DNA from 4 places in the Enterobacter cloacae complex sp. 394I7 genome. Region 2 is predicted to be linked to each of the others. Evidence: predicted binding sites of a transcription regulator. Region 2 holds the regulator's gene; each other region holds the start of a gene.
What was found. The regulator sigma-54, encoded in region 2, starts transcription at its own class of promoters, with help from an activator protein. The targets are predictions, from matches to a motif close to GTTGGCACANNTTTCGCTNT.
Positions count from the first base shown of each region.

Region 1: AC2FAP_RS00840 (amino acid ABC transporter substrate-binding protein) is a predicted target of sigma-54. The motif match lies at 3,250-3,269, and genes of this name have one in related genera.
Region 3: glnA (glutamate--ammonia ligase) is a predicted target of sigma-54. The motif match lies at 2,710-2,729, and genes of this name have one in related genera.
Region 4: AC2FAP_RS08830 (branched-chain amino acid ABC transporter substrate-binding protein) is a predicted target of sigma-54. The motif match lies at 3,019-3,038, and genes of this name have one in related genera.

Region 1 is NZ_JBXWCR010000001.1:176,792-184,161, forward strand. Features, by position in the region: gene AC2FAP_RS00825 (amino acid ABC transporter ATP-binding protein) at 1-502, opposite strand, end outside; gene gltK (glutamate/aspartate ABC transporter permease GltK) at 502-1,176, opposite strand; gene AC2FAP_RS00835 (amino acid ABC transporter permease) at 1,176-1,916, opposite strand; gene AC2FAP_RS00840 (amino acid ABC transporter substrate-binding protein) at 2,072-2,977, opposite strand; gene lnt (apolipoprotein N-acyltransferase) at 3,309-4,847, opposite strand; gene corC (CNNM family magnesium/cobalt transport protein CorC) at 4,853-5,731, opposite strand; gene ybeY (rRNA maturation RNase YbeY) at 5,821-6,288, opposite strand; gene AC2FAP_RS00860 (PhoH family protein) at 6,285-7,331, opposite strand.
Region 2 is NZ_JBXWCR010000008.1:83,352-90,721, reverse strand. Features, by position in the region: gene mlaF (phospholipid ABC transporter ATP-binding protein MlaF) at 1-544, opposite strand, end outside; gene AC2FAP_RS20630 (calcium/sodium antiporter) at 776-1,753, shown strand; gene kdsD (arabinose-5-phosphate isomerase KdsD) at 1,767-2,753, shown strand; gene kdsC (3-deoxy-manno-octulosonate-8-phosphatase KdsC) at 2,768-3,334, shown strand; gene lptC (LPS export ABC transporter periplasmic protein LptC) at 3,331-3,906, shown strand; gene lptA (lipopolysaccharide ABC transporter substrate-binding protein LptA) at 3,875-4,429, shown strand; gene lptB (LPS export ABC transporter ATP-binding protein) at 4,436-5,161, shown strand; gene rpoN (RNA polymerase factor sigma-54) at 5,209-6,642, shown strand; gene hpf (ribosome hibernation promoting factor) at 6,665-6,952, shown strand; gene ptsN (PTS IIA-like nitrogen regulatory protein PtsN) at 7,035-7,370, shown strand, end outside.
Region 3 is NZ_JBXWCR010000011.1:84,553-91,922, reverse strand. Features, by position in the region: gene glnL (nitrogen regulation protein NR(II)) at 1-1,018, opposite strand, end outside; gene glnA (glutamate--ammonia ligase) at 1,204-2,613, opposite strand; gene typA (ribosome-dependent GTPase TypA) at 3,001-4,824, shown strand; gene ompL (porin OmpL) at 4,908-5,594, opposite strand; gene AC2FAP_RS22435 (MFS transporter) at 5,669-7,093, opposite strand; gene AC2FAP_RS22430 (MFS transporter) at 7,137-7,370, opposite strand, start outside.
Region 4 is NZ_JBXWCR010000001.1:1,808,688-1,816,057, reverse strand. Features, by position in the region: gene livM (high-affinity branched-chain amino acid ABC transporter permease LivM) at 1-700, opposite strand, end outside; gene AC2FAP_RS08835 (ABC transporter permease subunit) at 712-1,626, opposite strand; gene AC2FAP_RS08830 (branched-chain amino acid ABC transporter substrate-binding protein) at 1,727-2,848, opposite strand; gene AC2FAP_RS08825 (YecA/YgfB family protein) at 3,274-3,942, shown strand; gene tyrP (tyrosine transporter TyrP) at 3,974-5,185, opposite strand; gene AC2FAP_RS08815 (hypothetical protein) at 5,433-5,774, shown strand; gene ftnA (non-heme ferritin) at 5,827-6,324, opposite strand; gene yecR (YecR family lipoprotein) at 6,526-6,864, opposite strand; gene AC2FAP_RS08800 (HD domain-containing phosphohydrolase) at 6,968-7,370, opposite strand, start outside.

The DNA of each region.
Region 1 (7,370 bases), on a different contig from region 2:
CGAGAGCGGAAGTCGGTTCATCAAACAGCATGGCGACCGGATCCATACACAGGGCACGGGCAATAGCCACACGCTGCTGCTGACCGCCAGAGAGCTGCGCCGGGAATTTATCAGCATGCGCAGAGAGCCCCACGCGTTCCAGCAGCTTCAGACCTTTATCGCGCGCGAGCTTTTTATCGCGTTTCAGCACTTTTACCTGCGCCAGCGTCAGGTTCTCGATAATGGAGAGGTGCGGAAACAGCTCAAAGTGCTGGAACACCATGCCGACGTGGGAACGCAGCTGAGCAAGGTTGGTTTTCCTGTCATTGACTTTGGTGCCATTGACGAGGATCTCACCTTGCTGCACCGGCTCCAGGCCGTTAACGGTTTTGATCAGCGTGGATTTACCGGAGCCGGATGGCCCACATACCACCACCACGTCACCTTTTTTCACTTCGGTTGAGCAGTCGGTCAGCACCTGAAAGTGCCCATACCATTTAGAAACATTTTTCAGGGAAATCATTATACAGTCCTTTTCTTCAGCCAGCTGACCAACAGCGACGCGCTTAAACTAATCACAAAATAGACGCCACCCGCGAAGAGCACCATTTCGACCTGCGTACCGTCACGTTCACCGATGGTAGACGCGGTACGGAAGAAGTCTGCCAGGCTCAATACGTAGACCAAAGAGGTATCCTGGAACAGTACGATGCCCTGGGTCAGCAGGAGGGGAACCATGGCGCGAAACGCCTGCGGCAGAATAATGAGCTGCATGGATTGCCAGTGCGTCATCCCCAGCGCCAGCGCGGCGCTGGACTGCCCACGGGAAATACTCTGAATACCCGCTCGGATAATCTCTGAATAGTAAGCAGCCTCAAACATTGAGAACGCGACCATCGCGGAGATCAGGCGGATATCGGTTTTCGGCGACAGCCCCAGCACGTTTTGCAGAAAGCCGGGAACAATCAGGTAAAACCACAGCAGTACCATCACCAGGGGAATGGAGCGGAAAACGTTAACGTAGGCCGTGGCAAACCAGGCGAACGGTTTAAAGGCCGACAGGCGCATGACCGCCAGCAGGGTGCCCCAGACGATACCCACCACAATAGCAATCACGGTGATTTTTAAGGTGATCAGCAGGCCATCCAGCAGGTAAGGCATGGATGGAACGATAGAACTCCAGTCAAATTCGTACATTATTTGCCCCCCAGATTGCCCAGCAGGCGGATTTTGCGTTCAACCAGGTTCATCACCAGCATGATGAAAGTGTTAATCAGAACATAGGCGAGTGTGATCGCTGTGAAGGATTCCCACGCGTGGGCGGAATAATCCAGCAGCTTGCCCGCCTGTGCGGCCATATCCACCAGACCGATGGTCGAGGCGATGGCCGAGTTTTTCACCAGGTTCATCATCTCAGACGTCATCGGTGGAACAATGACGCGGTAAGCGTTAGGCAGCAGTACATAGCGGTAAGTTTGTGGCAGCGTCAGGCCCATCGCCAGGCCAGCATTTTTTTGTCCGCGCGGCAGTGACTGAATGGCGGCACGCACCTGCTCGCAAACGCGCGCGGCGGTGAAGAGCCCCAGGCAGAGCATGGAGGAGACAAAGAACTGCACGTTCGGATCCAGTTCCGACTTAAACCACATGCCAATATTTTCCGGCAGCAGTTCCGGGACGACCAGATACCAGGTGAAAAATTGCACAATCAGCGGAACGTTACGGAACAGTTCCACATACAGGGTGCCGAGAGATGAGAGAAAACGGTTAGGCACGGTGCGCAAAATACCGAACAGTGAACCGACAAGAAACGCGATAATCCACGCCGTGATCGATAAGGCGACGGTAACCTGAAAACCGCTCCACAGCCAGCCAAGATAGGTGGTGTTGCCGAACGGGGCTTGTTGCAGGAATATGCCCCAGTTCCAGTCTATTGACATAATAAACTCCAGAAAAAAAAGGGTAGCAGCGCTACCCTCGAAGATTGGTGAGAAGCTCATTTTTCGCGCTGAGTGGGGAACGACCACTCAACGTATAGTCTGTCCATGCTTCCCGACAATCGAGAGGGCAGGAGATCCCGCCCCTGTTGTTCTAATTAGTTAAGAGCCTTGTCGTTTGGTGATTTGAACAGCGCTTTCATGTCGTCAGACAGTTCGAAGTTCATGTTAAGATTTTTGGGTGGAATCGGGTTCTTGAACCATTTATCGAACCATTTTTCCGCTTCACCGGAGGTCTGAACCTGAGCGATGGTGTCATCGATCAGCTTCTTGAACTGCGGATCGTCTTTACGCAGCATACAGCCGTACGCTTCTTTAGATTGCGCCGTGCCGACGATATCCCAGTTGTCTGGTTTCTTCGCTTTTGCACGTTCGCCTGCCAGCAGGGCATCATCCATCATAAACGCCACAGCACGGCCACTTTCCAGGGTACGGAAAGAGTCGCCATGATCTTTCGCGCTGATGATGCGCATATCCATTTTCTTCTCGTCGTTCAGCTTGTGCAGCAACACTTCGGAAGTGGTACCGGAGGTAACAACAACGGCTTTACCTTTCAGGTCCGCAAAGTCTTTGATCTCGCCGCCTTTCTTGGTCAGCAGGCGGGTGCCCACGACGAAGATGGTGTCAGAGAAGGCAGCCTGTTTCTGACGCTCAAGGTTGTTGGTGGTGGAACCGCACTCAAAATCGAACGTGCCGTTTTGCAGCAGTGGAATACGGTTTTGTGAAGTGATTGGAATCAGCTTCACCTGCAGGTCAGGTTTGTTCAGCTTTTTCTTCACAGCTTCAACGATAGCGTTGGAGTAATCCTGTGAATAGCCCACGACTTTTTGCGTGTTGTCGTAGTAAGAGAACGGGACAGAAGATTCACGGTGGCCGACCACGATCACGCCGTTTTTGGCAATCTTGTCGAGAGTGCTCCCGGCAGCCGGAGCATCTTCAGCGTGAACGACGCTTGCCGACATCCCCATAACCAGCATTGCTGTGGCCAGTTTACGTAATTGCATACCCAACTCCTTTCTTATCAGCGCCAGTGACGCATTGATACCCATTGTGATGTTGTTATATCTCGCGCTATGCGAGTGCAGTGTTATGCAAGCTTGTTAACATTTAGTCTGGCTTAATGTAAAGATTTTGCTGCGTTATTGTTTATTTTTGCGAAGCGCGCCGCACCAATCAGAGGCAAATATCTCTCGTTGCACCGTTTCGGTGCTACCGGTGATCTACGCTGGTGCGACGAAGTTGCACGTTAAGCCAAACTGCGTTTACGTGGGGAAATAAAGCAAGAGACGTGCCAGAAATACCCTCTCCCAACGGGAGAGGGGAAGAGAGGGGAAATTATCGACGACGCTGACGCAAGCTCATCAGCACCGCGCCAAATCCGAACAGCGCGGTCAGGATCCACAGCGGCCAGTTGCCGGTGCGGGCATAAGGCGTCAGGCCCGTCGCAGGCGTGACGTTGGTCGTCAGCACTTCACGGGTGAACTGCGGGATCATGGCCTGGATTTCGCCCTGCGGGCCAATCACGGCGGTTATGCCATTGTTGGTGCTACGCAGCAGCGGGCGCGCCAGCTCCAGGGAGCGCATCCGCGCCATCTGGAAATGCTGCCACGGGCCAATCGACTTGCCAAACCAGGCATCGTTGGAGATAGTCAGCAGGAAGTCAGTGTCCGGACGGAAGTTATCGCGCACCTGCTCGCCGAGGATAATTTCGTAGCAGATGGCCGCTGTCAGGGCAAAACCGTGCGCATGCAGCTGGGGCTGAACGTACGGGCCACGGCTGAATGAGGACATCGGCAGGTCAAAGAACGGTGCTAACGGGCGCAGAATGGACTCCAGCGGTACAAATTCGCCAAACGGTACCAGGTGATTCTTGTTATACCGGTCAGTGGAGTTGTAGCTGTATTCGCTGTCTTTACCCAGCGTAATGATGGTGTTGTAGGTGTCATAGCGGTTCTGCTGATTCAGACGCGCATCGACAATCCCGGTAACCAGCGTACTGCCGCGAGCCAGCAGTAGATCGTTCATCATGTTCAGGAACGGCTGCTGGTTAATTTCCAGATCCGGAATCGCCGACTCTGGCCAGATGATGAGCTGCGATTTACCCATGACCGCCTCGGTGGCGTTAGCGTAGATCTTCAGCGTGTTCAGCAGCTCTTTCTCGTCCCATTTCATTGACTGAGGGATATTCCCCTGCACCATTGAAACCTGCGTGGTGCGCTCTGGCACCAGGCTGTACCACTGGATATAACGCAGTGGGAAAGGCAGGGCAAACAACACCAGCGCCACGACCAGCGTCTTCCAGCTACGTGTGACCAGCGCCAGGACCAGCAGTCCGCTCACCACCATCAACAGGAAGTTAATCGCTTCAACGCCCATTACCGGAGCAAGCCCCTTTAGCGGGCCATCAATCTGACTGTAACCGAACTGCAGCCACGGGAAGCCAGTCAGTACCCAGCCGCGAAGGAACTCGGTAATTTGCCAGACAACCGGCGCAGCAATGGCAACGCGCAGCCAGGTGGTTTTTGGCCACAGGCGAGAAAGGATACCCGCGAACAGGCCGGTATAGAGCGAGAGATAAGCGGCCAGCAGCACCACGAGGAAGACGTTAACGGGTCCTGGCATACCGCCAAACTGGGCGATGCTGACATAGACCCAGTTGATGCCGGAGCCAAACAGCCCCAGTCCCCAGAAGTAGCCAATCGCTGCCGCCTGGACGGGACGACGATTCAGGGTTAAACCCTGAAGTCCCATCAGGGAGAGAATGGCTGCAGGCCAGATATCGTAAGGAGAAAAAGCCAGCGTTCCGCTGGCTCCGAGTAACAGCGCCAGCAGCAGACGTACGCGCTGGCGTTCAAGTAATGGGGCAAATGCCATTTACATTAATCTTCCAGTTTTGGCACCGGTGAGTCGTCCGGCGTTCTGACATGAACCTGTATAATACGTCGGCTGTCGGCCATTGCCACTTTGAACTGGTAACCGTCGATGTCAACGGTCTCGCCGCGTGCCGGAAGGTGGCCAAAGGCCTGCATCACCAGCCCGCCAATAGTATCGACCTCTTCATCGCTGAAATGGGTACTAAAGGCGTCGTTAAAGTCCTCAATCGAGGCCAGCGCGCGAACGGTCCAGGTGTGACGGCTAAGCTGACGGAAGTCGATATCTTCTTCTTCGTCATACTCATCTTCGATTTCGCCCACGATCAGCTCAAGGATATCTTCGATCGTGACGAGACCGGAAACGCCACCAAATTCATCAATAACAATCGCCATGTGGTAGCGCTGAGAGCGAAACTCTTTCAGCATCCGATCCACACGTTTACTTTCCGGCACAACCACGGCCTGGCGTAACACTTTTTCCATGCTGAAGGCTTCGGCATCGCTGCGCATAAACGGCAGCAGATCTTTCGCCATCAAAATCCCTTCAATGTGATCTTTGTCTTCGCTGATGACCGGGAAACGCGAGTGTGCGGATTCGATGATCACATCGAGGCACTCGTCCAGAGGCTGGTTACGTTTCAGGGTGATCATCTGCGAGCGGGGGATCATGATGTCGCGAACGCGCTGGTCGGCGATGTCCATTACCCCTTCGAGCATTTCGCGCGTATCTTCATCGATAAGGTCGTTTTGCCCGGAATCACGAATCAGCTCCAGCAGTTCGTCACGGTTTTTAGGTTCGCCGTGGAAAAGCTGGTTCAGAATGAGGGAGAAAAATCCCTTTTTGGTGTTTGTCGTGTCGCTACTGTGTGAATTGTCGTCGCTCATGGCGTTTGTTAAGGGTTCTCTTGTTAGTTCAACGTTTACCGCCGCGCTATTTCCCTACGCGGCGGCATGTTAGTCAGTCGGTCGACTGACTATTCTTTCTCGGCAATGTACGGATCCTCATAGCCCAGAGCAAGCATTATCTCTGTCTCGAGGGACTCCATCTCTTCCGCTTCGTCATCTTCAATATGGTCGTAGCCGAGCAGATGCAGGCTACCGTGTACCACCATATGCGCCCAGTGGGCTTCCAGCGGTTTTTGCTGCTCTTTAGCTTCCTGTTCCACGACCTGGCGGCAGATGATCAGATCGCCCAGCAGCGGCATCTCAATTCCCGGTGGGGCTTCGAAGGGGAAAGAGAGCACGTTGGTCGGCTTATCTTTCCCGCGGTAGGTCAGGTTAAGCTCATGGCTTTCGGCTTCATCCACCAGACGAATCGTGACTTCTGATTCTTCCTGAAACGGGGGGATAACCGCATCCAGCCATGTCTGAAACTGCGCCTCTTCTGGCAAGCCGGAATTATCGTCACATGCCAGTTGTAAATCGAGGATCACCTGACTCATTTTTGTTCTTGCTCCTGCGCTTCGCGCTTACGTTCTGCGGCCAGTTCGGCCTTACGCTTCTGATCTGCTTCTTCCCATGCTTCATAAGCGTTAACGATGCGCGCCACAACCGGGTGACGGACCACGTCTTCGCTGTGGAAGAAGTTAAAGCTGATTTCGTCGACGTCGGCCAGCACTTCAATGGCATGGCGCAGACCCGATTTGGTGCTGCGCGGCAGGTCAATCTGCGTGACGTCACCGGTAATGACCGCTTTTGAGTTAAAGCCGATACGTGTCAGGAACATTTTCATCTGTTCGATGGTGGTGTTCTGGCTTTCATCGAGAATAATGAATGCATCATTCAGCGTACGGCCGCGCATATAGGCGAGCGGGGCAACTTCAATCACGTTACGCTCAATCAGCTTCTCAACTTTCTCAAAGCCGAGCATCTCGAACAGTGCGTCGTATAACGGACGAAGGTAAGGGTCAACCTTCTGGCTCAGATCGCCTGGCAGGAAGCCCAGTTTTTCACCCGCTTCCACCGCCGGACGGGTCAGCAGGATGCGACGAATCTCCTGGCGTTCAAGCGCATCAACCGCCGCGGCAACGGCCAGATAGGTTTTACCCGTACCCGCCGGGCCCACACCGAAGGTGATGTCATGGTCGAGAATGTTGGCGATGTACTGCGCCTGGTTTGGCGTACGCGGCTTAATGACGCCACGTTTGGTCTTAATATTGATGGCCTTGCCATAGTCCGGCACACTTTCTGCGCTTTGCTCAAGCACGCGCGCCTCTTTGATCGCGAGGTGGATCTGTTCTGGCTCGATATCCTGTATTTCACCGCGCATTGGGGCGGTATCCACATACAGGCTACGCAGAATATCCGCAGCGGCGTTGACGCAGAGAGGGCGTCCGGTGAGTTTGAAATGATTATCGCGACGATTGATTTCGATACCCAGACGTCGCTCCAGTTGTTTGATGTTGTCATCAAACGGCCCGCACAGGCTCAGCAGGCGAGCGTTGTCTGCTGGCTCAAGGCTAATTTCACGCGTATCTATGTTCAAACTGTTCCTCTTTGATTGATTAACTGACCCGGTGCCACC
Region 2 (7,370 bases):
CGCCCATCGTAATAGGGTCCTGCCCGACGAACGGTTCGTCGAACATGATTAAATCGGGTTCTAAGGCGATGGCGCGTGCCAGCGCGGCGCGGCGTGCCATACCGCCGGACAGCTCTGAGGGCATCAGTTTTGCAGCCCCTCGCAGTCCCACGGCTTCAAGCTTCATCATCACCGTACTTTTCAGCAGCTCTGGCGGCAGACTGGTGTGTTCGCGCAGCGGATAAGCCACGTTATCAAAGACGTTCATGTCAGTGAACAACGCTCCCGACTGGAAAAGCATACTCATGCGTTTACGAACAGTATACAGGCGCGATCGTGACATCTCGGGGATGTTTTCGCCGTCAAAGAGGATTTCACCGCTATCGGGTGGGATCTGGCCACCAATAAGGCGCAGCAGGGTCGTTTTACCGATCCCGGACGGCCCCATGATGGCAGTGATCTTGCCACGCGGTACGGTCAACGAAATATCATCGAATATCAATCTGTTGGCGCGAGAAAAACTCACACCCCGGACATCAACTAAATTCGCCATAGTTTGGCTCATTTATGGTTCCTTTCTTACCCTGCTCACGTTAAGCATGCAGACTGAATCAGCCCTAAACTCAGCATTTTTACAGAATATTAGCCGTTGAGGTTAGCGAAAGCTGGCATTTGTTTTACTTTTCCGGCGCATAAAGTCAAAATTAGGAATTCGTTACGCCTCAGACTGTATGCAGTCCTGCCATTCCATTCCTGCGCGATGGACCGACGAGTATACCTGAAGAAAGGACTTTTGATGCTTTTAGCAACAGCACTGTTAATAATTGGTTTACTTTTGGTGGTCTACAGTGCTGACCGTTTGGTATTTGCTGCATCTATCCTGTGCCGCCTGACTGGCGTACCGCCTGTCGTCATCGGGATGACCGTGGTCAGTGTCGGCACCTCGCTTCCTGAAATCATCGTCTCTGTCACGGCATCACTGCACGGTCAGTTAGACCTTGCCGTCGGCACCGCGATTGGTTCCAACATCGTCAATATCTTACTGATCCTTGGCCTGGCGGCCCTGCTCCATCCATTTCGCGTGCATTCTGATGTTCTGCGCCGTGAATTGCCGCTAATGTTAATCGTAAGCCTGCTGGCAGGGTGCGTATTTTATGATGGCGTACTGAGCTACGGTGACGGCATTTTCTTGCTGGCGCTGGCCGTTATCTGGCTGCTGTATAGTGTTAAAATCGCCCGTCTGGCAGAAAAACAGGGCCAGGACAGCCTGACGCGAGAGCAGGTCGCCGAGCTCCCGCGTGAAGGCACGCTGCCTGTGGCGCTGCTGTGGCTCGGCGTCGCGCTGATCATCATGCCGATGGCCACGCGCATGGTCGTCGATAACGCCACGGTGCTGGCGAACTATTTCGCCATGAGTGAGCTCACCATTGGCCTGACGGTCATTGCCATTGGCACCAGTCTGCCAGAACTGGCCACCGCTATCGCAGGGGCACGTAAAGGTGAAGATGACATTGCCATAGGCAATATTATCGGTTCAAACATTTTTAATATCGCCATCGTGATGGGCCTGCCGGCCCTGATAACGCCCGGGCCTTTTAACCCCCTGGCATTCTCACGCGATTACGGGGTGATGTTGCTGGTCAGCGTCATTTTTGCCCTGCTCTGCTGGCGGCGGCAACGACAGATCGGCAAAGGCGCAGGGGCGCTGCTGACGGGTGGATTTATCGTATGGATGGCGATGCTGTACTGGCTTTCGCCTCTTCTCTCTGGGTAAACGGAAACGCATTATGTCGCAAATAGAATTGCAGCCGGGTTTTGACTTTCAGAAAGCAGGCAAAGAGGTTCTGGAGATTGAACGTGAAGGTCTGGCGCAGTTAGATCAGTACATTAATCAGGATTTTAGTCTGGCATGTGAGAAGATGTTCTACTGTGCCGGTAAAGTCGTGGTGATGGGCATGGGCAAGTCCGGTCACATTGGGCGCAAAATGGCGGCAACGTTTGCCAGCACCGGAACCTCTTCCTTCTTTGTACACCCGGGGGAAGCCGCGCACGGCGATCTGGGCATGGTAACGCCGCAGGATATCGTCATCGCGCTGTCGAACTCCGGTGAGTCTAATGAGATTCTGGCGCTGATCCCCGTGCTGAAGCGGCTGCGGGTTCCGCTTATTTGCATGACCAGCCGCCCGGAAAGTAGCATGGCGCGCGCGGCGGATATTCACCTGTGCGTGAAAGTGCCTAAAGAAGCCTGCCCGCTGGGTCTTGCTCCAACCTCCAGCACGACCGCTGCGCTGGTCATGGGCGATGCGCTTGCCGTTGCGTTGCTGGAAGCCCGCGGTTTTACCCCGGAAGATTTCGCGCTTTCCCACCCAGGTGGCGCGCTCGGGCGTAAGCTTCTGCTTCGGGTTAACGATATTATGCACACTGGCGATGAGATCCCTCACGTCAGTAAAGAGGCCTCCCTGCGCGATGCGCTGCTGGAGATCACCCGCAAGAATCTGGGTATGACGGTTGTGTGCGACGACCTGATGAAGATCCAGGGGATCTTCACCGATGGCGACCTGCGCCGCGTGTTCGACATGGGTGTTGATGTTCGCACGCTGGGCATCGCTGATGTGATGACGTCCGGCGGTATCCGTGTTCGTCCGGGTACGCTGGCGGTGGATGTGCTGAACCTGATGCAGTCCCGTCATATCACCTCAGTGATGGTTGCCGATGGCGACCAGTTGCTGGGTGTGGTACATATGCATGATCTGCTGCGCGCAGGCGTAGTGTAATGAAGGATAAGACAATGAGTAATGCGGGTGCATCCCTTGCAACCTGTTATGGTCCGGTCAGTACCCATATGATGGCAAAGGCGGAAAACATTCGCCTGCTCATCCTGGATGTGGATGGGGTACTCTCTGATGGCCTGATTTACATGGGCAATAATGGTGAAGAGCTGAAAGCGTTTAACGTTCGCGATGGCTACGGTATTCGTTGTGCGCTCACATCAGGCATCGACGTTGCTATCATCACCGGTCGGAAAGCTAAACTGGTAGAAGACCGTTGTGAAACGTTAGGCATTACCCATCTGTATCAGGGTCAGTCCGATAAGATGGCGGCGTTCAACGATTTACTGGGTAAACTGGCTGTCGCGCCGGAAAACGTGGCCTATGTCGGGGACGATCTGATTGACTGGCCGGTGATGGCTGAAGTCGGTCTGAGTATCGCCGTGGCCGATGCGCATCCGCTGCTGATCCCGCGTGCTGACTATGTCACCCATATTAACGGTGGCCGTGGTGCCGTACGTGAAGTCTGCGATCTGCTTTTGCTGGCGCAGGGCAAGCTTGATGAGGCCAAAGGGCAATCGATATGAGTAAAACCAGACGTTGGGTTATCATTCTGCTTTCGCTTGTCGCACTGGTATTGATTGGCGTGAACCTTGCCGATCGCGACGATACGCAGACGGAAGTGGTCAATACGAGCGAGCCAACCTATAAAAGCGATCACAGTGACACCGTGGTCTACAGCCCGGAAGGTGCGCTGAACTATCGCCTGATTGCCCAGCATGTTGAATATTTTTCAGATGACGGTATTTCGTGGTTTACCCAGCCCGTCATGACCACGTTTGATAAAGACAAAGTGCCGACGTGGTCGATTAAATCTGACCGGGCAAAACTGACGAATGACCGTATGCTTTATCTGTATGGCCACGTTGAAGTCAACGCCCTGACCGCTGACTCACAACTGCGCAAAATCACGACGGATAATGCACAGATCAACCTCGTGACCCAGGACGTGACGTCGCAGGATCTGGTCACACTGTATGGCACAACATTTAATTCCAGCGGTTTAAGAATGCGCGGGAACTTACGCAGCAAAAACGCCGAGCTGATTGAAAAGGTTAGAACCTCCTATGAAATTCAAAACAAACAAACTCAGCCTTAAAGTAATTATCGCCAGTGCGATGCTGGCGACCAGTCTTCCCGCGCTTGCTGTAACGGGCGATACTGACCAGCCTATCCATATCGAGTCCGACACGCAGTCGCTTGATATGCAAGGCAATGTCGTTACCTTTACCGGTAACGTCGTCATGACCCAGGGCACCATCAAAATCAACGCCGACAAAGTGGTCGTTACCCGTCCCGGTGGCGAGCAAGGCAAAGAGATCATTGATGGCTATGGCAACCCGGCAACCTTCTACCAGATGCAGGATAACGGCAAACCCGTGAAAGGCCGCGCCACGCATATGCACTATGAGCTGGCGAAGGACCTGGTCATCCTGACCGGTAACGCTTATCTGGAACAGCTGGACAGCAACATCACCGGCGACCAGATCACCTATCTGGTGAAAGAGCAAAAAATGCAGGCCTCCAGCGAGAAAGGCAAACGCGTAACCACCGTGCTGGTTCCGTCGCAGCTGCAGGACAAAGGTAAGGGTCAGGCCCCGGCACAGAAGAAGAGTAACTAATTCGTTATGGCAACATTAACTGCAAAAAATCTCGCGAAGGCCTATAAGGGCCGCCGTGTCGTAGAAGATGTCAGTCTGACCGTCAACTCCGGCGAAATTGTAGGCCTGCTTGGCCCTAACGGTGCGGGCAAGACCACAACCTTCTACATGGTCGTTGGCATTGTGTCGCGCGATGCGGGCAACATCGTCATTGATGATGAAGATATCAGTCTTCTGCCGCTGCATGCGCGTGCGCGTCGCGGTATCGGCTATCTGCCGCAGGAAGCCTCCATTTTCCGCCGCCTGAGCGTCTTTGATAACCTGATGGCCGTCCTGCAAATTCGTGACGATCTGACCAGCGAACAGCGTCAGGACCGGGCTAACGAGCTGATGGAAGAGTTCCATATCGAACATCTGCGCGACAGCCTCGGTCAGGCGCTGTCCGGCGGTGAACGCCGTCGCGTTGAGATTGCGCGTGCGCTGGCTGCAAACCCGAAATTTATCCTTCTGGATGAACCGTTTGCAGGCGTTGACCCCATCTCCGTTATCGACATTAAACGTATCATTGAGCATCTGCGCGACAGCGGGCTTGGCGTACTGATCACTGACCATAACGTCCGTGAAACGCTGGCCGTGTGCGAACGCGCATACATCGTGAGCCAGGGCAATCTGATCGCCCACGGTACGCCGCAGCAGATCCTCGAAGATGATCATGTTAAGCGTGTCTACCTTGGGGAAGACTTCAGACTCTGATAGGGTAGAGGTAATGTAACGCCGAACCGGAGAAAAATGCTCTGAACATGAAGCAAGGTTTGCAATTACGGCTCAGCCAACAACTGGCGATGACGCCGCAGCTACAGCAGGCGATTCGCCTGTTGCAACTGTCCACCTTAGAACTCCAGCAGGAGCTCCAGCAAGCGCTGGATAGCAATCCGTTGCTGGAGCAAGCCGATCTTCATGAAGAGGTAGATACCCAGCAGTCGCAGGATACTGAAGCACTCGACACCGCCGATGCGCTCGAACAAAAAGAGATGCCGGACGAGCTTCCGCTGGATGCCAGCTGGGATGAAATCTACACCGCCGGAACCCCTTCCGGTACGCGTGCAGACTACCAGGACGATGAGCTACCGGTTTATCAGGGTGAAACTACCCAGTCACTGCAGGATTACCTGATGTGGCAGGTGGAACTTACCCCCTTCTCCGATACCGACCGCGCGATCGCGACATCCATTGTCGATGCCGTGGATGACACCGGTTATCTGACCGTCACGCTGGACGAAATTCTGGAAAGCATGGGTGACGAAGAGATTGAACTCGAGGAGATAGAAGCCGTTCTGAAGCGCATTCAGCGTTTCGATCCGGTTGGGGTGGCCGCAAAAGATCTGCGCGACTGCCTGCTTATCCAACTTTCTCAGTTCAGCAAAGAGACGCCATGGCTTGATGAAGCCCGCTTGATCATCAGCGACCATCTGGATCTTCTGGCCAACCACGATTTCCGCAGCCTGATGCGCGTCACGCGCCTGAAAGAAGAGGTGCTGAAAGAGGCGGTCAATCTGATTCAGTCCCTCGATCCGCGCCCCGGTCAGTCCATTCAGACCAGCGAACCCGAGTACGTCATCCCGGATGTGCTGGTCAGAAAACACAATGACCGCTGGGTCGTTGAACTGAACTCAGACAGCATCCCTCGCCTGCAAATCAACCAGCAGTATGCCTCCATGTGCACCAGCGTGCGTAACGACTCCGATAATCAATACATTCGTAGCAATTTGCAGGAAGCGCGATGGTTGATCAAAAGTCTGGAGAGCCGAAATGATACGCTGCTCCGCGTAAGCCGCTGTATTGTCGAACAGCAGCAGGCGTTCTTTGAGCAGGGCGAAGAGTATATGAAACCGATGGTGCTGGCGGATATCGCCCAGGCCGTCGAGATGCATGAATCAACCATTTCCCGCGTGACCACGCAGAAGTATCTGCACAGTCCACGCGGTATTTTTGAGCTTAAGTATTTCTTCTCCAGCCATGTGAATACCGAGGGCGGCGGTGAAGCGTCGTCAACGGCCATTCGCGCCCTGGTGAAGAAGTTGATCGCCGCGGAGAACCCCGCGAAGCCACTGAGCGACAGTAAGTTAACCACCATACTGTCCGACCAGGGTATTATGGTGGCACGCCGAACTGTTGCGAAGTATCGAGAGTCTTTATCCATTCCGCCGTCTAACCAGCGTAAACAGCTGGTCTGACACAACCGATAAGGAAGACACTATGCAGCTCAATATCACAGGACATAACGTCGAGATTACTGAGGCTTTACGTGATTTTGTGAATGCTAAATTCGCGAAACTCGAGCAGTATTTCGAAAGGATCAACCAGGTCTATGTTGTATTGAAAGTGGAGAAAGTGACTCATATCTCGGATGCGACCCTGCATGTCAACGGGGGTGAGCTCCATGCCAGTGCGGAAGGGCAAGACATGTACGCTGCTATCGACGGCTTGATTGATAAGCTTGCACGACAGCTCAATAAACATAAAGACAAACTGAAACAACACTAATTGTCCGGGCAGTTAACGGGTGCAGGAAGGCCTGTTGTGAAACACAACAGGCCGTTTGTACAGTTAGCGCTTAGGTGAAATTATGATGAACAACGATTCCGCTCTTCAACTGAGCAATGTCCTTAACCAGGAATGTACGCGCAGTGCTGTTCACTGCCAGAGCAAAAAACGTGCGCTGGAGATCATCAGTGAACTGGCCGCAAAACAGCTGGGCCTGCCGCCGCAGGTCGTGTTCGAGGCGATCCTGACCCGTGAAAAAATGGGCAGTACCGGCATCGGCAACGGCATCGCGATCCCGCACGGCAAACTGGAAGAGGACACCCTGCGTGCCGTCGGTGTGTTTGTGCAGCTGGAGACGCCTATCGCCTTCGATGCCATCGATAATCAGCCCGTCGATCTCCTCTTCGCGCTGCTGGTG
Region 3 (7,370 bases), on a different contig from region 2:
CGGTATGTCCCGGCCAACTGGTAAATTCAATTTTTCCAGAGTGTTGATCGATCAAACTACGGGCAATGGATAACCCCAGGCCGGTACCGCCTTCGCGACCGCTGACCATCGGGTAGAACAGGGTGTCCTGAAGATGCGACGGAATACCCGGCCCGTTGTCCTCAACGTCGATGCGGGCAGCCAGACGATAGCGCACGCCGTGCAGTGTGAGCTGGAACGCGGTGCGGGTGCGCAAAATAATTTCGCCCCCTTCCGGCCCCAGCGCCTGCAGGGCATTACGCACAATATTCAGCAAGACCTGCTCAATCTGGTCCGGATCGTGCGCCAGTTCCGGCAGGCTTGGGTCGTAGTCACGGACCAGCGTGACGTTCTCCGGCAGCTCCATCGAGACGAGTTTCACAACCCGCTCAGCCACTTTATGAATACTTTCTGAGACATGCATGCCGGGCTGTTGCGGCCCGAGCAGACGGTCAACCAGGTTACGCAGGCGGTCTGCCTGCTCAATGATGACGTTGGTGTACTCCGCCAGCGCAGGATCGGGTAGCGCTTTGGTCAGGAGTTGTGCCGCACCGCGTAAGCCACCCAGCGGGTTCTTGATTTCATGCGCCAGGCCTCGCACCAGGTCACGGGCGGCAATTTGCTGAGCATGCTGAAGTTGTTCCTGGCTCAGGCGGCGCTGATTATCCATCGGCGCCATTTCAAGCAGGATCAGTCCTTCAGGAAGCCGTTGTGCGGTAAGCGATAAAATATGTGAGCGCCCGTCGATCACCAGCGTGACTTCGTTATCGGTAAAGCCCTGACCGGCCTGCAGACTTTCCTGCATCAGGCCAATATTCAGCGAGAAATAACTCAATAATTCCGGAAGCGGGGTGCCAAACAGTTTGCGTGAACTCTGGGCGAGCAGCTGCTGCGCCGCCGGGTTGGCGTAATGTACGGCCAGCTCGTCGTCGACCAGCAAAATACTGTTAATCAAAGAATTGAGGATCTGCCCAGCATCGGGCAGCGTGCCAGTTGCCATTCAGCAGTCTCCTGGAGTTGGTTGCACTAATTTAGTGCAGTATAGCTTTTTCGTCGTAAAAAGCGCGTGAGATCAGTTTGTTGGTGGAGAAAAAAGCCCATCCGGAGATGGGCTGAAAGTTTCCACGGCAACAAATAAAAGCTTGTGAGATCGCGCGTAAAAGGGCGCGCGAAACTCATTGAAACTTAAACGCTGTAGTACAGTTCGAACTCAACCGGGTGTGGCGTCATACGCACACGGTCGTTCTCTTCAGTACGCAGGGCGATGTAAGCATCGATAGCGTCGTCAGTGAACACGCCACCCGCAGTCAGGAACTCGCGGTCTGCGTCCAGCGCCTGCAGGGCTTCTTCCAGAGAGCCTGCAACCTGTGGGATCTCTTTCGCTTCTTCTGGCGGCAGGTCGTACAGGTTTTTGTCCATAGCTTCGCCTGGGTGGATCTTGTTCTTGATACCGTCCAGACCCGCCATCAGCAGCGCTGCGAAGCACAGGTATGGGTTAGCAGCTGGATCCGGGAAGCGAACTTCGATACGACGCGCTTTAGGAGACGCCACCACCGGGATACGGATAGAAGCAGAACGGTTACGGGCAGAGTACGCCAGCATTACCGGTGCTTCGTAGCCTGGGACCAGACGCTTGTAGGAGTTAGTGGTTGGGTTCGCCAGGGCGTTGATCGCTTTAGCGTGTTTGATTACGCCGCCAATGTAATACAGAGCCTGCTCAGACAGACCGGCATATTTGTCACCAGAGAACAGGTTGGTTCCGTTCTTGGACAGAGACATGTGGCAGTGCATACCGGAACCGTTATCACCGAACATTGGTTTTGGCATAAAGGTCGCGGTTTTACCGAAACGGTGCGCAACGTTGTGCACAACGTATTTGTAGATCTGAATTTCGTCTGCTTTTTTGGTCATGGTGTTGAAGCGGGTTGCCACTTCGTTCTGACCCGCAGTCGCCACTTCGTGGTGGTGAGCTTCAACCACCAGGCCCATCTCTTCCATCACCAGACACATGGTGGAACGGATGTCCTGAGCGGAGTCGACCGGAGGAACCGGGAAGTAACCGCCTTTAACGCCAGGACGGTGACCTTTGTTACCACCTTCGTATTTGGTGGAGGAGTTCCATGCACCTTCGATATCGTCGATGGCAACGTGGGAGCCAGAAATAGAGGCACCGAAACGGATGTCATCAAACAGGAAGAATTCTGGCTCTGGCCCGAACAGTACGGTGTCTGCGATACCGGTTGAACGCAGGTACTCTTCAGCGCGTTTCGCGATGGAGCGTGGGTCGCGGTCGTAGCCCTGCAGTGTGCCTGGCTCGAGGATGTCGCAACGGATGATCAGGGTTGGTTCTTCGAAGAACGGATCAATGACCGCAGTGGAAGCGTCAGGCATCAGAACCATGTCAGATTCGTTGATACCTTTCCAGCCGCCAATGGAGGAGCCGTCAAACATTTTGCCTTCTTCAAAGAATTCGGCGTTTACCTGATGAGCAGGAATAGTGACGTGCTGTTCTTTACCTTTGGTATCGGTGAAGCGCAGATCAACAAACTTCACTTCATGTTCGTTCAGCATCGTCAAAACGTGTTCAGCGGACATACTTAACTCTCCAGATTGGTCATTGTCGTCGTGGTAACGAGGTCTTCAATTTCTGTCTTGGGCTGGCTGTGTGCCATTTTTTTGCCGTATTTTTATAAAGCGAAATCTGTGCCAACTTTTAAAACACCCCAAAAAGGCGTTATCATGCGCACCATAGTGCAAAAGTGCTGCACCACAATGGTTATGTTGCACCAGTATAGTGCTTCAGTGTGAACACTGAGCACCATATTGGTGCAATTTTCGTTAAAGTGCCCTTTTTACGCTCCGTGAAAGCGATCACAAAGCATCTCTGCAATACTTGTTTGCGGGGGATGTTTGTGATCCTGTTTTGTAGTGCGATTAATCCGTGTACAATAACGCGCTATTTCTAATGCCTGAGGCAAAGTTGTGATCGAAAATTTGCGTAACATCGCCATCATCGCGCACGTCGACCATGGTAAAACCACCCTGGTTGATAAGCTGCTGCAGCAGTCCGGTACGTTTGATGCTCGTGCCGAAACTCAAGAGCGTGTGATGGACTCCAACGATTTGGAGAAAGAGCGTGGGATTACTATCCTCGCGAAAAACACCGCTATCAAATGGAATGACTACCGTATCAACATCGTTGATACCCCAGGGCACGCCGACTTCGGTGGTGAAGTTGAGCGCGTGATGTCCATGGTGGATTCCGTGCTGCTGGTGGTTGACGCATTTGACGGCCCAATGCCGCAAACGCGCTTCGTGACCAAAAAAGCATTTGCCCATGGCCTGAAACCTATTGTTGTTATCAACAAGGTTGACCGTCCGGGCGCGCGTCCTGACTGGGTTGTTGATCAGGTGTTCGACCTGTTCGTTAACCTCGACGCGACCGACGAGCAGCTGGACTTCCCTATCATTTACGCTTCGGCGCTGAATGGTATCGCGGGTCTGGATCACGAAAATATGGCGGAAGACATGACTCCGCTGTATCAGGCGATTGTCGATCACGTACCGGCTCCGGATGTTGATCTTGATGGTCCGCTGCAGATGCAGATCTCCCAGCTGGACTACAACAACTACGTTGGCGTTATCGGTATCGGCCGCATCAAACGCGGTAAAGTGAAGCCGAACCAGCAGGTTACTATCATCGATAGCGAAGGCAAAACCCGTAACGGTAAAGTGGGCAAAGTGCTGACTCACCTGGGTCTGGAGCGTATCGACAGCGAACTGGCTGAAGCGGGCGACATCATCGCGATTACCGGTCTGGGCGAGCTGAACATCTCTGACACCATCTGCGACCCGCAGAATGTGGAAGCGCTGCCAGCCCTGTCTGTTGATGAACCAACGGTAACCATGTTCTTCAACGTCAACACCTCTCCGTTCTGTGGCAAAGAAGGTAAATTCGTTACCTCTCGTCAGATCCTTGACCGCCTGAACAAAGAGCTGGTGCACAACGTTGCGCTGCGCGTTGAAGAAACTCAGGATGCTGACGCATTCCGCGTTTCTGGTCGTGGTGAGCTGCACCTGTCAGTTCTGATCGAAAACATGCGTCGTGAAGGTTTCGAAATGGCGGTTTCCCGTCCGAAAGTTATCTTCCGCGAAATCGACGGCCGTAAACAAGAGCCGTTCGAGAACGTAACGCTGGACGTTGAAGAGCAGCATCAGGGTTCTGTTATGCAGGCTCTGGGTGAGCGTAAAGGCGACCTGAAAAACATGAATCCAGATGGCAAAGGCCGCGTACGTCTCGACTACGTGATCCCAAGCCGTGGTCTGATCGGTTTCCGTTCAGAGTTCATGACCATGACGTCCGGTACCGGTCTGCTGTACTCCACCTTCAGCCACTACGACGACGTTCGTCCAGGTGAAGTTGGTCAGCGTAACAACGGCGTTCTGATCTCCAACGGTCAGGGTAAAGCGGTTGCGTTTGCGCTGTTCGGTCTGCAGGATCGCGGTAAGCTGTTCCTGGGTCACGGTGCTGAAGTTTATGAAGGCCAGATCATCGGTATTCACAGTCGTTCTAACGACCTGACTGTAAACTGCCTGACCGGTAAGAAACTGACCAACATGCGTGCGTCCGGTACTGACGAAGCAACGGTTCTGGTTCCACCGATCAAGATGACCCTGGAGCAAGCTCTGGAGTTCATCGATGACGACGAACTGGTAGAAGTGACCCCACTGTCTATCCGTATCCGTAAACGTCACCTGACCGAGAACGATCGTAAACGTGCAATGCGCGGTGCGAAAGAAGAGTAATACGGTCAATCCGTAGGCCGGGTAAGCGCATGCGCCACCCGGCACGTAAAAAGCCGCTGAGCGATCAGCGGCTTTTTTTATTATCAGAACGAATACCTTAACCCCAGGCGGATACGGTACTGCTCGCGGTTGTAATCATTCCATCTGTCCAGCCACTGAAGCTCGAGATAGGGCAGCCAGTTTTTATCGATTTTATAGCTAAATTTGTGGGTGATTTCCCAGTGATGGTCTTTGCCATTTTTGCTGTGGTAATCGTTCACGCGCTGGAAAAAATGCGGTTCAAAGGTATAGAAAAACGCATCCGTGACCTTGAAATTCCAGTAGTTAGCGAATTCGTGAGTGTCGTTTTTATCCATCTGGCCGTTGTAGTCCGGCGTATCGTAATTGTTGTGGTTATAGCGATAGCGGAAGGTCAGATTAAACCAGTCGAGAAATTTATAATTGGTATCCAGATAGATAGCGCCTCCGGACCCGGCGCTGCTGTCATTCAGTAAACCGCCAGGCTGAAAGGTGAGTTTATCGGTCGGTTTAAAAAGCGGATACCACCCTTCAATTTCGTTATAGCTGTGCTTAAGCTCGTCCCATTTGCCCACGTTATAGGCGTTAGTGAACATCAGCCCCGCGCCCTTATCGAAGTTATAGCCAGCACGCAGGATCACTTCGTGCAGTTCAGAGGCCGTATTATAGGCTTCGCGCGTTTCGACATAGGCGCCGGCAACTGCCGAGCAGGACACAGACGACACAACCAGTGCAGTAACGATTCTTTTCATAATCAGTCCATGTATGAGGTACAGAAAGGCCCCCCTCCTGTTACACAGGAAGGGAATCAGGGCCGGATTTATTGTTATAAAGTGACTGCTGACGCTTTATTGTTGGTGGTTAACTCAGGGGGTTTTGCGGGTTGTTTTTTCCGTTTTCCAATCTCCTCAATAATAAAGGCGAAGCGTGCTTCGTTGAGTTTATAAAAGAGTCCCATGGTTATCGCGGCAACGATCGCCAGGCCGCACGGCCAGAGAAAAATTAGCTGACGGAGCCCCAGTAGCGTGCCCGCACTCTGCACGGCGTGTGGAATGTAGCCAATCTGCGTCAACATAATGCCCGGCAGGAAACCGGCGAGGGCGGCGGAGATTTTGCGCGAGAAGGTATAACCGGTATAAACCGATCCTTCGGCGCGAATGCCTGTTTTCCACTCGCCATAATCCACGGTATCGGGCACCAGCGCCCAGTTGAGGCTGTTTACGAATGCCGTACCGAAAAAGGCCATGCAGGAAAAGAGCACAAAGAGCAGGGAGCTGGTTCCCCAGAGGAAGTTCATCACGTCGCCCACGGCCCACAGCGTCAGCCCGCCAAGGTAGACCGGCTTCTTGCCGAAGCGCTTAACCGCGCCAGGCACCAGAAACACGCCAACCAGAATGCAGCCCATACTGAAAAAACCCATCCACGACAGCAGATGCAGATCGTTTAGCACGTACTGGGTGTAGTAGACCTGAATCGCCAGTTTGATATTAAACGCGGCGAGGGTGCAGAGGTTGGCGATACACAACACCAGCAACGGCGGGTTGCGGAAAATGGCACAGAAGGATTTCAGGATGCCAGGCTTATGATGATCGGGCGTGACCTCCACATAGCGCTCTTTCACACCGCTGTAGCACCACCACATGCAGAACAGACCGCCGGTGACGAACACCAGTGCGGCCACCAGATAGCCGAGGGAGGGCTGGCTGACAAACAGCGCCTGGATTGGCATAAACCCTACGGTGCAGAGCAATAACCCAACCGTTGCGCCGCCCTGGCGCCAGGCCGCAAGCTGCGCCCGCTCGTTCGGATTTTTAGTGATGGCGGGAACCATCGCGCCGTAAGAGCAGTTCATCAGGCTATAACAGAGGCCAAACATCATGAAGAGCAGGGTGGCGATAGCGGTTTTCACCGTCAGGCTAAAATCGGTGGCCACAAACTGCGCCGTGGCCACCAGGGCAACCGGCACCGAGGCATAAAGAATAAACGGCCTGAATTTGCCTCTGGCACCGATGTTACGCCGCGAATCCAGCAACACCCCGGTCAGCATGTCGGTGAATGCGGTAAAGAACTTCGCCACCAGGAAAATAATGCCGCCATAAAAAGCGGGCATGCCCAGTTCATCAGTATAAAACTTCAGCAGATACAGCGTGCCAATACAGAGCATCAGGTTAGAGCCAAAATCGCCCATCCCGTAGGCGCACTTTTCGCGCAGGCTCAGCTTCAGGGTTAACGGATCACTCTTGTGTGTCATGGTCGATCCTCACAGCGCCCCGCAGGGCGCTCTCTCAAGTCAGTTATGCTGTACGTTTGCGCAGTTCAATTTCTTCCACGATGCGCACATACATCTTCTCGTTGAGGTTGTAGAAACAGCCCATCGCCACGATGGTGATGATGGCCAGCAGACTGGGGTAGATAAATATCAGCTGCCGCAGCCCTTCAACCGTTCCGGCGGATTGCACCACGTTTGGCACATAGCCGATTTGCGTGAGCATGATGCCGGGGAAGAAGCCGGCCAGCGCCTGTGAGAC
Region 4 (7,370 bases), on a different contig from region 2:
AGGTGGGAGGTGGGGCAGAAACGCCGTTCGGGCCACCGGTGAAGGTCAGCCAGTTGTTGAGGATCAGGCGAATAATCTCCCCAAAGCCAAGCGTGACGATCGCCAGGTAATCACCGTGCATGCGCAGCACCGGAAAGCCGAGCAGGGCGCCGGCCGCGGCAGCCATAATCGCCGCCAGCGGCAGCATGCTCCAGAATCCTAATCCCAGATACTGATACCCCAGCGCCAGCCCGTAAGCGCCGATGGCATAAAAAGCGACATAACCGAGATCCAGAAGCCCGGCCAGCCCGACCACAATATTCAGCCCGAGACCGAGAAGCACGTAGATAAGCCCAAGAATGGCGACGGTGAGCACGTACTTGGTAGCAACGAAGGGAAAGCAGATCGCAAGGGCGATAATCAGCGGGATTATCCAGCGCATGCGGCTTTTGTATTCCGGCGGCCGGACATAAACCCCCGCGCTGTCGGCTTCAAAACGTGCCTGGAAACGTGCACCCGGAGCGGTGCCTAAAAAAGCGCTCAGCAGAAAACGACCCAGCATTACGATGCCGACTATCCATGCGAGCCGCTGTCCGGCGAAATTAAAGCTGTATCCGTCCAGCACCACGCCGGCAATCGGGCCAAAAATTATTAACGCAATCAGCCCGGAAAAAATGGCGTCCAGAATGCAGCGCTTAAGCGAAAAGCCGTGAGAGGTCATCGTATTCTCCTTCACACTTTGGCGACAATCGGGCGGCCAAGTAGACCCTGAGGACGAAAAATCAGGATCAAGACCAGCAAGCCAAACGAGAACACATCTTTATAATCTGAGTTCACCATGCCGGAAAATTGCGCCTCGGCGACGCCCAGAATCAACCCGCCGAGCATCGCACCGGGCAGGGAGCCAATCCCGCCGAGCACCGCTGCGGTAAACGCCTTGATGCCAATGACAAATCCGACGTAGAAATCGAAGGTGCCGTAATTCATGGTGATGAGCACACCCGCCAGACCGGCCATCGCCGCGCCAATCACAAAGACCAGCGAAATGATTCTGTCGGTGTTAATGCCCAGAATGGAGGCCATTTTGCGGTCCTGCTGCACCGCACGGCACATCCGCCCAAGCCGGGTATTGTTGATTATCCATGTCAGCAACAGCATGCCGGCGAACGAGGCAACCAGAATAAACACTTTGGTGTAGGTTATCTGAACGAACCCCTCACCAATATGCAGGCGAAGTACGCCATCCAGCATCGTGGGCACCCCTTGCTGACGTGGCCCCTGGCTCAGCTGCGCGTAGTTTTGCAAAATCAGAGACATCCCGATGGCGGAGATAAGCGGTGCCAGACGGGTAGAGTTGCGTAGCGGCTTATAGGCAATGCGCTCGATAGTCCAGCCGTAAACACCGGTCACCACAATCGTGAAGATCAGCGTACCGAGGATAAGCAACGGGAACGACTGCAGGCCGAAGAAGGAGAGCAGCGCCAGGCCAATGGCGCAGAGGTAGGCGGAGATCATATACACTTCGCCGTGGGCGAAATTAATCATACCAATGATGCCATACACCATGGTGTAGCCGATGGCGATTAATCCATAGACGGAGCCCAGCGTTAAGCCATTTATTAACTGTTGCAGGAAGAATGTACTCATCATAGCGCGCTCGTTATTTTAAGCTGCGCGGCACGCGCAGCCTGATGTTTATTACGCGCCGACAGGCGAACCTGCCGGCGTTGAGCGTGACTCCGTCCCGTTACTGAACTTCCTTATATTTTCCGTTATCGTCCCACTGATACACCACGTAGTCAGACACTTTCAGATCGCCTTTGCTGTCCCAGGCTTTTTTGCCCATAACCGTGTCGACGGCATTGGCTTTCAGCCATTCGCTGGCTTTAGCCGAGTCTTTACCGCCCGTAGCCTTGAAGGCCGCGGCAATGGCCTGAACGGAGGCATAAGAGTAGAGGGTGTAACCTTCAGGCTCGAATTTACCGGCGCGGAATTTCTCAATGACCGCTTTCCCATCCGGGATCAGACGCGGGTCTTTACCGAAGGTCATATAAATACCCTTGGTATATTGTGGCCCACCCGCCGCGGTCACCATCTCTTCGTTGACGATACAGTCGCCGGAGAAGAATTTCGCCTGTACGCCCTGTTCACGCATCTGGCGAACCAGCGGGCCGGCTTCAGGGTGACAACCCCCGAAGAACACCACATCCGGCTTTTGCGCGCCGATTTTTGTCACCAGCGCGTTAAAGTCTTTCTCACCACGGGATAAGCCCTCATACATCACATCCTGAACCCCGCGCTTCGCCAGCGCAGCTTTGGTGGCGTCTGCCAGCCCCTGACCGTAGGTGTCTTTGTCATGGATGATGACCACACGTTTGGCTTTCAGCTTATCGATAATGAAATCGCTGGCGACCTGGCCCTGCTGGTCATCGCGACCACACATGCGGAACATATCGGTCATGCCTCGTTCGGTAATGAGCGGGTTGGTCGAGCCGGGGGTAATGGCAAGGATCCCCGCGTCGCTGTACACCTCGGAGGCGGGCATTGTGGAAGAGGAGCAGAAATGGCCGACCACCGCGTTGACTTTATCCTGGTCGACCAGGCGGTTGGCGACGGCCACGGCTTGTTTCGGCTCGCAGGCATCATCCCCCTGAACCAGCTTAATCTTCTCGCCGTTAATGCCGCCTGCGGCGTTAATGTCTTCAGCGGCCTGCGTTGCACCGTGCCAGTACTGATCGCCATAGGTGGCGTTTGGGCCGGTAAACGGCCCGGCCACACCAATGACAATATCTGCATGCGCAGAAAATGCCGTCACCAGACAACCGGCCAGCACGAGAGAAAGGGGAGTTCTGATAAATTTCAGCGACATTATTATGTTCCTTAGCAAAGAGGTTTTTGCACCACGGCGTAAACCCGGACGCCGACGGCGCAGCCAATCCAAAAACACGAGCAAGAACAAAATGCACTAAACGAACAAGATCCAGACAACGCCTGCGTAATACGGCGAGGTTTCCCTGCGCAGGTTCGCGCGAAGAACATTAAGCAAAATCGTTGCCAGAATGGTTAACCCATTGAGCGGGTTGTGACATGTTTGAGTATAGAGTGCGGTGATATGGCACCTTGTGGGACGCGATGAAATTACAGCGGAGATCACATATCGTTAACAACAAAGCCCATAAGTTGTGCAATGGTCACGATTTGCACGTTTTTGCAGCAATAAAGACCTAAACTTCAGATAGGAAAGCCGTGAGATATGTGTCAGGATCTTTTCCTTTTTTATCAGGAGTGTCAGCGATGACTGAAGGCCCATTGAATGAAAGCGAAATGGCGTGGCTGGAAGAGACATTAATGTCTTACGGTCATGACGATGCGTCCGTGATTGACGTGTCTGAACTGGACGGCATGCTTACCGCAGTCCTTTCCGGCCCTGTTGTCGTTGAGCCAGATACCTGGCTGGTGGCCGTGTGGGGTGGGGAGAAATACATTCCGCGCTGGAAAAACGATCGTGAAATGCACCGTTTTATCGACCTCTGCTTTAAGCATATGAACGACATTGCTGAGCGCCTGAGCGAATACCCGGATCAGTTTGAGCCGATGTTTGGTTACAACGATGTCGACGGCGAGAGCTATACCGTTGTTGAAGAGTGGTGTTATGGCTATATGCGCGGTGTGGCGCTGACGGACTGGTCAGCCTTACCGGAAGCACTGAAGGCCGATCTTGATGCGATTGCGCTGCACGGTACAGACGAGAACAGCGAGAAGCTGGATGAGCTGAGCGAAGACGAATATAAAGCCAGCATTGAGAGCATTCAGCCTGCGGCTCTGCGTTTGTACAATTACTGGGTGGACAACCCACAGCAGCCGGAAGCAAAAAAACCGATTGTTAACGGCACAAAGGTCGGGCGTAACGATCCGTGTCCGTGCGGCAGCGGGAAGAAGTTTAAGAGCTGCTGTTTGCACTAATAAAAAGGGGCTGATTTCAGCCCCTTTTTTGTTAACCCACTTCCGGTAGCATCCCTGCGGCTATCAAGCACTGCACCAGAATAATCATCACTCCGCAGGCAAACACCATGCACAGCAGCGGTTTGCCGCCCATGACGCGGTACCCTTGCTGAGGATGCTGCTGGCGGCTCTTCCAGGCCAGCAGGGAAGGGAGCAGCAGGGCCAGCACGGATAACGCCACACCTGCATACCCCAGCGCCATCACGAACCCACGCGGGTAAAACAGTGCGAACGCCAGAGGAGGCAGGAAGGAGACTGCCCCTGTCTGTAAGCGTCCTGCGGCAGTATTACGACGCTGGAACAGATCGGCCAGGTAATCAAACAGGCCGAGCGCCACGCCCAGGAATGAGGTGGCCAGCGCCAGGTCGGCAAACAGATGGACCGCCAGCTCAACGTGCGGGGAGGTGACTACCTCGCGCAGTGCCAGCAGAAAACCGTTCAGGCCAGCGTGTTCCGCCATCAGCCCGGTAAAGGTCGACGCGTCAATGCTCCCCAGCGTCACCAGTTGCCAGAAAATATAGGCAATCAGCGGGATGGCGCTCCCCACCATAAAGACGCGGCGTAGCTTACGGATATCGCCGTTCATATAGCTCACGATGCTGGGCACGCTGCCGTGGAAGCCAAACGAGGTGAAAATAACCGGGATCGCGGACAGCGCCAGCCCTTTTTCCAGCGGCAGCGTCAGCAGATTGACCTTGTGAACATGCGGTGCCAGCAGAACCAGCATCACAATCAGGAACAGTATCTTGGCGCTGAACAGAAAACGGTTAAACAGATCGACCAGCGAAGTCCCCACACAGACCACACCCCCGCCAATAAGCGCAAAGAAGATAACGCCCGTTGAAGGCGTGATGTCAGCGTCGAACCAGTCGTTAACGCTGGAGGCGATTAACTCGCCGGCGCCGCTGATATAGGCCGCGGTCAGGGCGTACATCAGGAACATCATGCTAAAGCCGGTTATCCACTGGCCATAGCGTCCCAGGTAGCGTGCCGCAAGAGAACCCAGGCCGGTATCCGCGGGCACATGCTGATAAACCTCAAGCAAGAGCAGGGCGGTGTAGCACATCAACGCCCAGAGTGTGCCAAGGAGCAGCAGTGTCATTCCAAATCCAACGCCTGCGGCAGCCAGAGGCATCGCCAGCATTCCTGCGCCAATCGTCGTTCCGGCGACGATAAAAATACTTCCCAGGGTTCTGTTTTTCACGCATTCCTCTACAACGATTCGTAATCGCGACAAATTCTGCGGCGCAGAGTAAGGGAAAAGCCCCGCTTCGTCAAATGACCGTTACAGTAGGTGTAATGAATTATTTACGATATTTTTCGACTTTAGGTAATTTACCCGGACCTGCCCCTTTGGGAGGGGATACCTACTTCGTAAGGGCACTATTTTTGCCGAAAAATCAGGCGTAATTTAAACAATAACTATAAGTTTTCAAATAATGTGAGGGCAGATGGCGGGAAATAATCCCTTTACCGCGGCGTGGAGCCGGGGCGGTAATTTACTGTGCCATGGTCACTGGATAATCAGCTGGCAGAACCAGGCCCTGCAGCTTCCTGAATCGCGTCGTGAAAGGGATATGGGCACCTGGGCCATTTATTCGATCATCGATCCTGAGGACGACACCTTTGCGCAGGGGCTAAAAGAAGATGAGTGGATCATCGAAAACGTAGACTGGCTGACAGATGTTTTTTTTGACGCCGGTATTCCGCTGGAGACGGCTAACTACCGGTATTTTTACCAGGCGGTCAATACGCAGGACTGGCGGTGTACAAGCTGTGCGGGGTGTATGTAAATCTGTGCGCGGAGAATAAAAGTGCGGCGCTGAAAACAGCACCGCAGCAATATTATTTCTGTGTATCGAGGGTAGAAAGTTCTTTATCGATAAAGTAAAGACCTTCGCCTGTTTTCCCCACCAGAGACAATTTATCCAGCACGGATTTAAACAGTTTCTCTTCTTCGTGTTGCTCTGCCACGTACCACTGCAGGAAATTAAAGGTCGGATAATCCTGGCCGATCATTGCCGCATGAACCAGTTCGTTAATTTTTTGCGTAATCAGTTGCTCGTGCTCATAGGTCGCACGGAAGAGCTCATCAAGCGAATTATACTCGGCAAACGGGGACGCAACGTTATCGATGCGCGGCAGGCTGCCCGTGTCAGTCAGATAATCAAACAGACGCTGCATATGGGTCATCTCTTCCTGCGCGTGGCGGCGCAGGAAGGCGGCAGCGCCTTCAAAACTGTGGTAGCTGCACCAGGCGCTCATCTGCTGGTAGAGAAGGGATGAAAAAAGCTCAAGGTTCATTTGCGCATTGAGCTTGTCGATCATTTCAGTTTTCAGCATGGTGACGCTCCGGGTTATTAATTCTGGTTCACAATGAGCGACACTATAATTTGTTATTTAATTATTTGCAAAACGTAAAATAATTATTTCTTTATTTAAAATACGAATGGGAATAAAACGCATTGCCGATTTATATTTTATTAATGAGAATTGTTTTTGTTCGTAATGAAATACACTGCCAGTCAATACTGGCAGCACAGATTAATACCACGGGTTATTTGCCTTAGGGTTTACAGCAAAGCCCATGCATTTATACTGGATCGTCACGCTCTCATTGAGACACAGAGAGCCGCTGGTCAGGGTGCAGGTTTTAATGGGCTGACCATAGGCAGAGGCGGTGGCATACCCCATGCTCTGACACGCTTTAGCTGCGGTGCCGTTATTAACATACTCATCGGAATAGGCGTTTTGCAGCATTGCTTGCCCGTAGTCGAGGCGGACGATGCCATTTGGCGCGTCCAGGGTGCTGACCTCAGCCTGGCGATTAATGTTACAGCCCGCCAGCAGCAGGATCGTACCGGCGACGAAGACTCTTTTCATGGTTCGCTCTGAGTGAGTGGGAATACGTTATCGTACCTGCAGATGTGAGTCGCAATGCGAGGAATAGCCGGGCAATCTGCGCTTTCTCTTTGCGACGGGCCGTTTAGTCGGCCAGGCTGTCAAAAATGGTTTTAAACTTAAGATGATGCAGGCGAAACAGCGCAATAAGCTGCGGGTCAAAATGGCGGCCGTCACCCTCCAGAATGATTTTGCAGGCTTGCTCGTGAGTGAATCCCGGCTTATAGACCCGCTTTTGCCTCAGAGCATCATACACATCGGCCAGCGCCAGAATGCGGGCTTCCAGCGGGATCTGTTCTCCCCGTAGCCCCTGCGGATATCCGCTGCCATCCCATTTTTCATGATGGAAATGGATAATATTCTCCGCAACTGCGCCCAGCTCTAAGCCCTGAATAATCCGCCACCCTTTCACGGTATGAAGTTTCATCTCTGCAAACTCGTCCTGGGTCAGCGGGCCTTGCTTACGCAGAATACGCTCCGGCACGGCA